4 regions of the Marinomonas profundi genome follow, and region 3 is predicted to be linked to each of the others. Evidence: predicted binding sites of a transcription regulator. Region 3 holds the regulator's gene; each other region holds the start of a gene.
The links. The regulator sigma-54, encoded in region 3, starts transcription at its own class of promoters, with help from an activator protein. The targets are predictions, from matches to a motif close to TGGCACNNNNNTTGCTNT.

Region 1 (3,066 bases), 770 kb from region 3:
TAAATATTCGATTTCAAGCTTGTCATTCAGTTGAACGACGGCGGTAGATAAATGGTCGATTAATAAGCTATACACAGTATGCGCCTCGTCTTTGCTTCGCTCGTAACATCGTGCAAAGGCCTTTTATTGTTGCTTTATCTCTTGTCGTGTCTTTAATCAGTTGCAAAAAACGAACCAACATTGGGCAGCCTGAAATGGCGTGTTTTCTCAGCTTTTGGTGTAAAGACAAAATCTATTTGCACTATTATAGTGCATCTATTTGTTCGTGCTTCTTTTTGAGTAAAACGCGTGCTGCAAAAAAAACCCCGACCTAGGTCGAGGTTTTTACTTCGCTAACCGATTTGGTTAGCGAGCGGCCTAAAAACAATAAAGCTTATAGGCTGTAGTAAAGTTCAAACTCAAGTGGGTGAGTGGTCATGGAGACACGACGCGCTTCAGCCGTTTTTAGCTTGATGTAAGCGTTGATCATGTCATCAGAGAACACGCCGCCTTGAGTCAAGAAACCACGGTCTTCGTCTAGGCACTTAAGGGCTTCTTCCAAGCTGCTAGCAACGGTAGGAATGGCCAAACCTTCTTCTGGAGGAAGGTCGTACAAATCTTTATCAGCGGCATCGCCTGGGTGAATCTTGTTTTTGATGCCGTCGATACCTGCCATCAACATCGCAGAGAATGCTAGGTATGGGTTAGCGGTTGGATCTGGGAAGCGAGCTTCAATACGTTTGCCTTTAGGGCTTGCAACGTATGGAATACGGATAGAAGCAGAGCGGTTGCGAGCTGAGTATGCCAGCATAACCGGAGCTTCGAAATGCGGTACAAGACGCTTGTAAGAGTTAGTTGACGCGTTAGTGAACGCATTCAATGCTTTAGCGTGCTTAATGATACCGCCGATGTAGTAAAGTGCCATTTCAGATAAGCCAGCGTATTGGTCACCTGCGAATTGGTTTTCGCCGTTTTTCCAGAAAGACTGGTGAACGTGCATACCAGAACCGTTGTCGCCAACGATGGGTTTCGGCATAAAGGTGGCTGTTTTGCCGTAAGCGTGCGCTACGTTGTGTACGCAGTACTTAAGAATTTGAACTTCATCTGCTTTCTTAACCAGTGTGTTGAACTTAACACCGATTTCGTTTTGTCCAGCAGTGGCGACTTCGTGGTGATGAACTTCAATAACTAAGCCCATTGTTTCCATTGCGCCACACATAGCGCCACGAAGGTCATGGTGAGAGTCGACTGGTGGGACTGGGAAATAACCGCCTTTTACGAAAGGACGGTGGCCCATGTTGCCGCCAGCGATTTTTTTGTTAGAAGACCAAGCGGCTTCTTCTGAGTTGATCTCAACAGAACAACCTGACATGTCTGTTTTCCAGCGAACATCGTCAAAAATGAAGAATTCTGGCTCTGGACCAAAGAAAGCCGTGTCGCCAAGACCCGTTGATTTTAGGAACTCTTCTGCACGAAGCGCCACAGAGCGTGGGTCACGGTCATAGCCTTGCATAGTAGAAGGTTCGATAATGTTACAACGAACAATAATAGTCGCTTCTTCAGTGAAAGGATCAATGATTGCGGTATCATCTTGCGGCATCATGATCATGTCGGATTCGTTGATGCCTTTCCAGCCTTCGATTGATGAACCATCAAACATTTGACCGTTTTCAAAAAACTCTTCATCTACGGTTTTAGCAGGAACAGATACGTGTTGTTCTTTACCTTTAAAGTCGGTAAAGCGAAGGTCAACCCACTTCGCGTCATGCTCAGCAATCAAGGCAAGGGTCTTGTTTGACATAGTTGTTCTCCAGTCGTCGTTAAAGCGAAATTAATTTTTCGTTTATGGGGGTGCTTCACTATAAAACACCATTTGGCTAAAGATAAAGCACAACTTATGCCAGAATGTTGTGCGAAGATATAAATCCTTATATAACAAAGACATATCTTTTTCATTTTAAAAAATGCACTTAATAATGGCTAGGACGAGCTAAATAAAATGCAATAATGGTCTATTTTGGTGCGTAAATTGTCTTTCTGTATCATATTGGTGCAAATTTAATGTTTTTGTATCGATAGCCTTTTCTTTATACTAAGCGCCTTTTTTAATATTCGGTATAAATTGCACTCCCTATGAAATTTATTGTTAAGTTTTTTGCAGAAATCACCATTAAAAGCCGCCCAGTCAGAAAAGCCTTTATTAAGCAACTTAGACACAATGTGAAGCTGGTGCTCAAAAAGCACGATGCTGATGTTATGGTGTCGGGCAATTGGGATTTTATTGAAGTGTTTTCGGAGCGGGACGAATTACGTGAAGATTTCATTGAGGCGCTGTCTCATATTGCGGGAATTGCGCATTTTCAGTATGTCCGTGAATTTCCCTTTGTTGACCTTGATGGCATTGTTGATCAGGCGATTGTTTCTTATGGCGATGCGCTCAAGGGCGCTGTTTTTGCTGTACGAGTGAAACGAGTGGGTCAGCATGACTTTACATCGGTTGATGCTGAGCGGCATATTGGTGGTTGCCTGAAGGCGCGTTGTGACGCACTGGCGGTGCGTTTAAAGAACCCTGACGTGTTGGTGCCAATCGATATTCGTGATGACAGAGTGTGGATGATAGAGCAATGGGTGGAAGGCCTTGGGGGATACCCGCTTGGCTCACAAGATCCGGTGTTATCATTGATGTCTGGAGGTTATGACTCAACGGTGAGTTCTTATTTGACCATGAGCCGTGGTTTAAAAACGCACTTTTGCTTTTTTAATCTAGGCGGTGACGCCCATGAAATCGGCGTTAAACAGGTGTCTAATTTTCTTTGGGAAAAATACGGCTCGGCCCTCAATGTCAAATTTATCACGGTGCCATTTGAAGCGGTTGTCGGTGAGATTTTAACGAAAGTGGACAATGCTGAAATGGGCGTGATCCTCAAGCGCATGATGTTGCGAGCGGCGTCGCAATTGATGGCAGAGGTTGGTGCGAAAGCCTTGGTAACAGGAGAAAGCGTGGCGCAGGTTTCTAGCCAAACGCTGATGAACCTGAAGGTGATTGATCAAGTGACTGAAGAATTAGTGTTGCGGCCTCTTATTACC
Region 2 (3,066 bases), 1.0 Mb from region 3:
AGTTCTTTGGTGAAGGCGTCCAGCATGTCGGCATGGACGAAAACACGGGTGCCGTTGGTGCACACTTCGCCTTGGGTGTAGAAGTTCGCCAACATTGCCGCAGAAACCGCCTGATCCACTGGCATATCAGGGAAGATAATCATGGGGGATTTGCCACCCAATTCCATCGTCACTTGTTTCAACGATTGCGCCGAAGCGGCCATGACTTTTTTGCCTGTGCCGACTTCGCCGGTGAAAGAGACTTTGTCGATGCCTGGGTGTGCGGTGATCATTTGGCCTGTGCGACCGTCACCCTGAATGACGTTGAAAACACCATCAGGCAAGCCAGCTTGAGTGAAAATTTCCGCCAGTTTAAGAGCGGTCAGTGGCGTTTCTTCGGATGGCTTGAAGATCATTGCGTTACCAGCGGCGAGCGCAGGGCCAGCTTTCCACATGGCGATTTGAATGGGATAGTTCCATGCGCCGATACCAGCACAAATGCCGAGTGGTTCGCGGCGAGTGTAGAAGAAGTTGCCCTTGCCAAGGTCTTGGTAATCACCTTGGATCTTGTCGGTTAGGCCTGCGTAATATTCGATCACGTCTGCGCCAGTTTGAATGTCCACGCAAATGGCTTCTTGCAGTGGCTTACCAGTGTCTAATACTTCCAGACGGGCAAGTGCTTCGTTGTTTTCACGCAGTAAGTCAGCGGCTTTTTTAAGAATGCGGCCACGTTCCACTGGGCTCATTGCCGCCCAGACTTTTTGACCTTGCTTTGCAGACTCAACGGCAGCATCTAGCTCGGCTTGTCCTGCGTGCTCGATTGTCGCAATCACCTCACCTGTGGCTGGGTTGATTGTCTCAAAGTGTTCACCGCTGGTAGATGCATGGTAGCGGCCATGAATGTATTGCTGCTGATGTGCCATGATGTGCCTCTTGTCGTCTGTTTCGGTGTTCTTACAGGGATCACCGACCAATGAATTTTTTATTAAACGCGCGTTTAATAAAAACAATTGTACATATTTTGACTATAAATTGCAGCCTGAATCCATGAAATAGTGGTTTTGGGGCAAAAAAATGACGTTATAGAGTGAAAGCGGTTTAGGGTAATTAAGCGTCAAAGGATGGACAAAGGACGGTATTGAGAGACGAACGTCCCGATCTGAATTTCGAGATCGAGACGTGCTATTAGTCGCTGTATGAAGGTTTAAAAGGGGTATTACAGGCTGATGACGCCGTTTGTGTCGAAGCTTACCGGGCTTGGAACATAGGCGTCGGCCATGTCGTCGTTGAGCCAGTTTTGCTCGTCGATTAAATAGCGAAGTTGATAGCTATGATCAACCTCTAAATTTAGCGTTGAGGCAAACACGCCAGACTTTTGTTTTTTCATTGGGTTGGCGGTGCCATCCCAGTTATTAAAGTCGCCAACCAGAGCGACGTTTTTGGCGTCACCGACGATTTCAGCAGGTAGGGCAAATTTCACTTTGCATTCAGGTTTGGTTTTTAGGTAGGTTTTTTCAATCATTTCCGGCTCCAAGGTCTATCTAGTGATAAACAAAAAGTTAAGGCTACTGAAAAAGCCTGAGTGTGGATGAATTTTATGCTTACGTTGTGAAAGCTAAGCAAGGCTTGCGCCATATTTCTTAACTCATTCATTGATCAATAAAAAAACTCGTACGCCGTCTTTCTTGTGGCTTTATATCAAATGTTTTAGCGCTTTATCTCGCTGTATTTGTTTTATATTTGAGCATATTGCACTCTTGTGGGGCTTGTTTCATCGGTCCAAAATAAAGACGTAAATTCACATTTGAGACGGTTTTCTGTCCTATACTCAAAGTGCACCAATAAAAATAACGAGGTGATTCATGGATATTCAAATGATCGTTCTTATTGCGCTTAGTGTGATGCTGGTTATCAAGATTGTTTATTTGGTTTTCTTTAAACGTCCTGAACAAGCAGCTCATCATACTCATCGCCATCATTCGCATGGTCATCATCACGATCCAAGATCGTAAATTAATGACTCACTTGGTTATGACCTCGGTAGCGTTTGTTTTTCGCTTCTTTGACTGTATTTAGGTCTACTAGGACCAATCCGTCCACACAGTAGCCAAAGTCGGCATCGACACCAAAGTCTAAGAAGCGAACCCCACCGGGCTCACACAATTCACTGTATTGTTTGAACAGCGTTGGCACACTGGCACCAAAGTGGCTGAGTTGCTCTTTTAATAGTCTAAAATCTTCTTCGTAATCGTCACCACTGAAGATAGTCGAAATGATGTCATTGTGTTCGGCATTAACTTGATAGGGCGTGAAAGCGCGCGCTAAGTGTTCTTTGTCGGCAAAATACAGTTTGTAGAAAGAGACGATAAAGTCTTTTGCCACTTGTGGGTAGCTGTTGCTTAGGCTTACCGGGCCAAACATGTAGCGAATGTCAGGGTGTTTATCGAGGTAAGCACCAATGCCGTACCACAAATAATCCAGACTACGCTTGCCCCAGTATTTGGGCTGGATAAAGCTGCGTCCTAGCTCGATGCCTTGCTCGAAATAGGGTTCCATATCGCAAGAGTATTGGAACAGCTCGGCACTGTAGATACGATTTGGTGTGTCTGATTTCATATATCGAGCCACTTCGCCAATACGGTAAGCGCCAACGATTTCCAGCTCTTCTTCGTCCCACAGAATCAAATGGCGATAGTACTGGTCGAACTTATCTAGGTCAGAGCGTTCGCCTGTGCCTTCACCCACTTTGCGGAAGGCAATCTCGCGTAAGCGGCCAATTTCTTTCATGGTGATTGACATAGGATCGTAATCGAATAGGTAAATTTGTTTGTTGTCTTTGGTGTTGCCAAGATGCTCTGCCAGTTTGAGTTCTTGTTTGATCATCTGTCTATTTTGCGGGTGTTCAACGGTTTTTTCGGTTTTAAGCAGCGGTTTTTTGCCTTTAGCGATGCGGTACAAATGGCGTTTTACCAGTTTGTTTTTCTCTTTGTCGCTCAAAGGCAGCTTTGCCAATTCTTGAATGGGAATGGCTTGACCCACTTGCATGGGAATTTTGCGATTTTTCTGACGAAACATTTCATTGGCAAG
Region 3 (3,066 bases):
CCTGAAAGTATCAACGGACCCAAAAACTCGACGATTTAATCAGCTAGAAGCAAGCGGCGAACCGGCCAAGTTCAGTCAACAAATCGACTGGAACGGCAACATTGTTATTAGTAAAGGCAATAACCTTCACTATTCAACCAGTGAATCGAAGCTTGAAATCATCGGCGACGGTTATTTAAGCCGCATGCAAAACTCTATTTCTGCCGACTACATTCTATACATGATCAACGACGGCACTTTTAGCGCAGAAAAGCAGGGCTCAGGAAGGGTCTTCATGACACTACAACCAGAAGCACCTGAGGCAAATCAGTAAATGGCGTTATTAGAAGCAATAAACCTCGCGAAGAGCTACAAAAAGAGAGCCGTTGTCAAAGACGTGTCCATCGCCGTTGAATCAGGCCAAGCGGTTGGCCTGCTTGGGCCAAATGGCGCCGGAAAAACAACATGCTTTTATATGATAGTTGGCATGGTTGCTAATGACGCGGGCGGCATTTTTATTGATGGTCACGACATTACAAAAGATGCCATGCACACTCGAGCTCAAAAAGGCATTGGCTACCTTCCGCAAGAGGCGTCTATTTTTCGTAAAATGTCGGTTGAAGATAATATTACCGCCATACTAGAGACACGCAAAGAGCTCAAAAAAAGCCAACAAAAAGAGCGACTTGAAGAACTACTGGAAGAGTTTCACATCACTCACATTCGTAGCAATCTGGGCATGGCACTGTCGGGTGGAGAAAGACGTCGTGTAGAAATCGCCCGTGCCGTTGCGATGAACCCCAAATTCATCTTACTTGACGAACCCTTCGCCGGGGTCGATCCCATCTCCGTTGGAGACATAAAACTCATTATCAAACACCTCCAAGAAAGCGGCATCGGCGTCTTAATAACCGATCACAATGTCAGAGAAACACTAGACATATGCGATAAAGCTTATATTGTTGGCAACGGTTATATCATAGCCTCTGGCAACGCCAACGAGGTCATTAACAACGAGCAAGTAAAAAAGGTCTATTTAGGCGACGACTTCCGCCTGTAACCCCTTATCATTGCTGTAGAAAGGGAGTAGTATGCACAACTCGTTCCAATTCACTCAAATAAAAAGAGTTGCTCTATGAAGCAGTCTTTACAGTTAAAGCTGGGTCAACAGCTGACTATGACCCCTCAGTTGCAACAAGCGATTCGTTTGCTGCAACTTTCTACGTTGGATTTAAAGCAAGAAATTCACGAGTTCCTTGAGTCTAACCCACTCCTTGAGCTAGATGACGATGAGCCGCTCCACACAGATATCCCTGCCAGCATTGAATCAAAAAGTGCCACCGACCCTTTGGCCGACAACGCTTCTGGCGAAAACAGCAACGAAGAAGCCGGGGTAGAATCTGAATGGACAGAAAACATCCCAGAAGAACTATCGATTGACAGTAACTGGGACGACACCTATCAAAGCTCCGCCGCGGTCAGTGATCACAACAATAGCTATGAAGGGGAAAGCGACTTTGAAAGCCGCAACGCGCCCGCCGAAAGCATTCAAGATCATTTAATCTGGCAACTCAATCTCACCCATATGTCAGACAGAGACATAGAAATAGCCTACGCCATCATTGAATGCGTTCAGCCCGATGGCTACTTAAGCATCTCCCCCGATGACATTTGGGAATCGTTGGGTACTGAGCTAGAAGATTTGGATATAGAAGAAGTCATTGCCGTCCAACACAGGTTACAGCGCTTTGACCCTGTGGGTGTTTGCTCAATCGACCTGCGCGATTGCTTACTGGTTCAATTAGAAGCTTTTCGAACCCACCCGCTCTATAAAAGCACCCACAACCTGATCAATCATTATCTGCCACTGTTAGGCAATCGTGACTTTGTTCAACTTAGCCGTAAAACCAAACTAAAAGAGGAAGCACTAAAAGAAGTTGTCAGCTTAATACAACAATTGAACCCTCGCCCTGGCTCACTGATTGATGTCGATGACACCGACTATGTTATTCCTGACGTTTCAGTGAAAAAACACCAAGGAGTCTGGCAAGTAGAGCTCAATAACGAAGCATTGCCTCCGGTTAAAATAAATGAAACCTATTCAGCCATGGTCAGTACGGTCGCAACAGCGGAAGACGCAAGCTACATAAAAACATCACTCCAAGAAGCCAAATGGTTCATGAAAAGCTTACAAAGCCGTAATGAAACCCTATTAAAAGTGGCCAGCTGTATTGTTAATCGACAAATTGAATTTTTCGAATTAGGCGAAGAAGCCATGAAACCCATGGTGTTGCATGATGTCGCCGAAGAAGTCGGCATGCACGAGTCAACTATTTCTCGCGTGACGACACAAAAATACATGCATACGCCAAAAGGCATTTTTGAGCTCAAATACTTTTTTTCTAGTCATGTTAATACCGCCTCTGGAGGAGAGTGTTCTTCTACTGCGATACGGGCTATGATTAAGAAACTAGTGGCTGAAGAGCCAGCAAAAAAACCTTTAAGTGATAATAAATTAGCGGCTATTTTGGCCGATCAAGGCATACAGGTCGCTAGACGAACTGTCGCCAAATATCGTGAGGCGATGAACATCCCTCCTTCCAATGAACGAAAACGACTGGTCTAAACGGAAAGCATTTTATCATGTCCTTGAAAACATTATTAAAAGCAGATCTTGTTCTCGCAAAACAAGAAATCGTTAGTAAAAAACGTGTTCTAGAAAGTATTGCCGAAACCGCCGCCAATCGACTGCATTGCAACAATGAAGAGATTTATGATGCACTACTCGGTCGAGAAAAACTGGGCAGCACCGGCATAGGCAATGGCATCGCCATTCCACACTGCCGCCTAGAGTCCGCCAACCATACCGCCATCGTAGTGATGTCGCTGCAAAGCCCAATTGACTTTGACTCAATTGACAAACGCGCCGTTGACCTTATTTTTGCTTTAATTGTGCCACCTAATGAATGCGATCAACATCTTGCCAGCCTAGCGCAAATTGCCGAATTGGCGCAGTCAGCGGAAGCATTAGAAAAGCTACGCAGCGCCCAAAGCAACCAAGAATTATTCGATATTTTTGAATCCTTA
Region 4 (3,066 bases), 710 kb from region 3:
TGCCCACCAATCATGTTTGGCATCACCCGGCGCAGGTAGCAAGCCTCGTTGGCGCGAGATGCGTCGTTCCGAATTCGTCACCGTGCCGTCTTTTTCACTCCAACCTGTGGCGGGAAATAACACATCTGCCATCACGGTTGTGTCGGTATGGGCCTTGCAATCACTGACAATCACCAGCTCACACTTTTCCAGCGCGCGCCGGACTTGCGCCGTGTCCGGTAAACTCACCATGGGATTAGTCGACATAATCCACACCACTTTGACCTTGCCTTCCTCCATCGCCTGAAATAAATCAACGGCTTTCAAGCCATTTTCTGTCGCCATATTTGGCGCTTGCCAGAAACGCTGCACCAATTCCTGCGCACCCGGTGTAGCAAAGTCCATGTGCGCCGCTAATTGATTAGCCAAGCCCCCCACTTCTCGCCCGCCCATGGCATTGGGTTGACCCGTAATCGAAAACGGCCCGGCGCCTTCCTTGCCAATACGACCCGTGGCCAAATGACAGTTAATAATCGCGTTGCATTTGTCGACGCCAGACGAAGACTGATTCACGCCTTGAGAATAAAAAGTTACTGTGTTCGGCGTATCGCACCACCAGCGGGCTAAGCTGGCTAGATCTTGCTCACTGACACCACAAAACGCCGCCGTGGCAGACAAGGTCGGCGTCGACTCATGCGCTTGCGCCAAAGCGTCAGCAAAACCATTGGTATGATGCGCAATAAAATCACCATCCAAAATATCGGCTTGCGACGAATACTGCAGCAGAAACGAAAAGATCGCCGCGTCACTGCCCGGTTTAATCGCCAAGTGCAAATCTGCAATATCACAGGTTGCGGTTTCTCGTGGGTCAATCACCACAATTTTCATCGCGGGTCGCTGTTTTTTTGCCGCTGCAATGCGCTGATACAAAATAGGATGCGTCCACGCGGCGTTTGATCCGACCATAATCAACAAGTCGCAGCGCTCTAAATCTTCATAGTTGCAAGGCACGGTATCTGAGCCAAACGCACGTTTGTAACCCACCACCGCAGACGCCATGCACAAACGAGAATTGGTATCCACATTGGCGGTGCCAATAAAGCCTTTGGCGAGTTTATTGGCCACATAATAATCTTCGGTAAGAATCTGCCCAGAAAGGTAAAAAGCAAAGGCATTAGGACCATGCTCTTTAATGACTTGAGAAATTTTCGCGCTCACTGTCTCAATGGCGGACGCCCAAACAACGGGCTGACCATTGACCCTAGGCGTTAGCAAACGATCATCCGACTGGATCGTTTGCGCCAAGCTACTGCCTTTGACACATAAGCGACCAAAATTCGCTGGGTGATCCAGATCGCCAGAAACCGGCGGCAGCGCATCCATAGATGCACTAGGAAGAGATAGATTCACGCCACAGCCAACCCCACAATATGGACAGGTCGTTTTTACGCTGGTTGCTGTCGTGCTTGTTACCGTCATAGACCCTCCTCACACTTTTCGCATTTTTAAGCAAAAAAAAGCCCAATCACTTTTCTGAAAAAGTCATTGGGCCTCGTTGCCTTTTGTCATATCTGTATGCTTTATGGGTAAACCATCGTCGGTTTACGGCGCATCAGTTACCTGTAACAAAGCAATAAGTAAGCCAAAATCAAAAAAATCACGATTAAGCGCGCATTTCTTATTATTCATGGCGCTGATGATCAAACAGTCCGGTAAATCATCCTAATGCACGTCGAGAAAGCCCTCAAACAGTGCAAATCACCCACAAAATGCACTGTTATCCACGGCAATTAAGGTGCTTTGGCTAAGGTGTTGTGATTAATGCAGCGCGATATACACCGCGTCACCCTCTAGTTTCGCTTCCCAATAAGGCACCTTAACCTCTTCTTCAAGGCATTGACCCGATGCCAGCACAAAGTGCTGTTTATACAAAGGACTGGCGACAACCCATTCATTTTTCAGGTGCGCCACCAAGCCTCTAGACAAAACATTGGCTTTTCCGACGGGATCCCAGTTGCCAATCGCATACACTTTTTTCTCAGACTCCGGTACATAAAAAAGCGCCACTTGTTCACCATTTACCATGGCAGCAACGCCAGCACCTGACACTAAATCACTTTGCTTACACACCATTTTCCACTGTATCGTCATCGTATTAGCCCACCTTCGCAATGAGTTGCTGCTTTTCTACATCCGTCGCTGGACGCATTTGATTACGCTCTTCAACAAACACTACATTGTTATCACTTCCCTCATAGTTGACAAATTGACGGAAGGTTTTAAGCGCATCGGGGTCTTCTAAGGTGGTTTTCCATTCGCACTGAAAGGTCTCAACAACATGCTGCATGCTCGCTTCAAGCTCAGCGCACAACCCCAGTTTGTCGTTAATTACCACGTCTTTAAGATAATCCAAGCCCCCTTCTAAGCCATCCATCCAAACGGAAGTTCGTTGCAATCGATCGGCGGTTTTAGTGTAAAACATCAATACGCGATCGATGTATTTGACCAGCGTTTCGTCATCCAAGTCTTTGGCAAACAAATCACCATGGCGCGGCTTCATGCCACCATTGCCACAAACATATAAGTTCCAACCGCCCTCAGTGGCAATCACGCCAATGTCTTTGCTTTGTGCTTCGGCGCACTCCCTTGTGCAACCCGACACCGCGAATTTGATTTTATGGGGCGAGCGCAACCCCTTATAACGATTTTCTAGATCAATCGCCATCTTCATGCTGTCATTAACGCCATAACGACACCAAGTGCTGCCGACACAGGATTTTACTGTCCGGAGCGACTTACCATAGGCTTGACCCGTTTCAAAGCCTGCAGCAATTAACTTTTGCCAAATTTCTGGCAATTGTGACAAGGTTGCTCCAAACAAATCGATACGCTGGCCGCCTGTTACCTTGGTATACAAACCGTATTCCTTTGCCACTTTACCCAACACGATCAATCTATCCGGGGTAATTTCGCCCCCCGGAATACGCGGTACAATGGAGTAAGTGCCGTCTTTTTGCATATTGGCCAAGAAACGATCATTGGTGTCTTGCAAGCTAATGTGCTCTTTTTTCAGCACATAGTCATTCC

Region 1: a site for sigma-54 is predicted at 1,865-1,882, ahead of glnA (glutamate--ammonia ligase). Genes of this name have one in related genera too.
Region 2: a site for sigma-54 is predicted at 1,596-1,613, ahead of J8N69_RS09180 (isoamylase early set domain-containing protein). Genes of this name have one in related genera too.
Region 4: a site for sigma-54 is predicted at 1,607-1,624, ahead of J8N69_RS00355 (nitrate reductase). Genes of this name have one in related genera too.

The regions. Positions count from the first base shown of each region.
Region 1 covers NZ_CP073013.1:2,238,246-2,241,311, forward strand. Annotated here, with positions in the region: gene glnL (nitrogen regulation protein NR(II)) at 1-75, opposite strand, end outside; gene glnA (glutamate--ammonia ligase) at 374-1,780, opposite strand; gene thiI (tRNA uracil 4-sulfurtransferase ThiI) at 2,113-3,066, shown strand, end outside.
Region 2 covers NZ_CP073013.1:1,972,836-1,975,901, forward strand. Annotated here, with positions in the region: gene betB (betaine-aldehyde dehydrogenase) at 1-902, opposite strand, end outside; gene J8N69_RS09180 (isoamylase early set domain-containing protein) at 1,196-1,501, opposite strand; gene J8N69_RS09185 (hypothetical protein) at 1,842-1,991, shown strand; gene J8N69_RS09190 (GNAT family N-acyltransferase) at 1,993-3,066, opposite strand, start outside.
Region 3 covers NZ_CP073013.1:3,007,224-3,010,289, reverse strand. Annotated here, with positions in the region: gene lptA (lipopolysaccharide transport periplasmic protein LptA) at 1-313, shown strand, start outside; gene lptB (LPS export ABC transporter ATP-binding protein) at 314-1,039, shown strand; gene J8N69_RS13980 (RNA polymerase factor sigma-54) at 1,115-2,605, shown strand; gene ptsN (PTS IIA-like nitrogen regulatory protein PtsN) at 2,623-3,066, shown strand, end outside.
Region 4 covers NZ_CP073013.1:73,366-76,431, forward strand. Annotated here, with positions in the region: gene J8N69_RS00355 (nitrate reductase) at 1-1,458, opposite strand, end outside; gene nirD (nitrite reductase small subunit NirD) at 1,798-2,130, opposite strand; gene nirB (nitrite reductase large subunit NirB) at 2,135-3,066, opposite strand, start outside.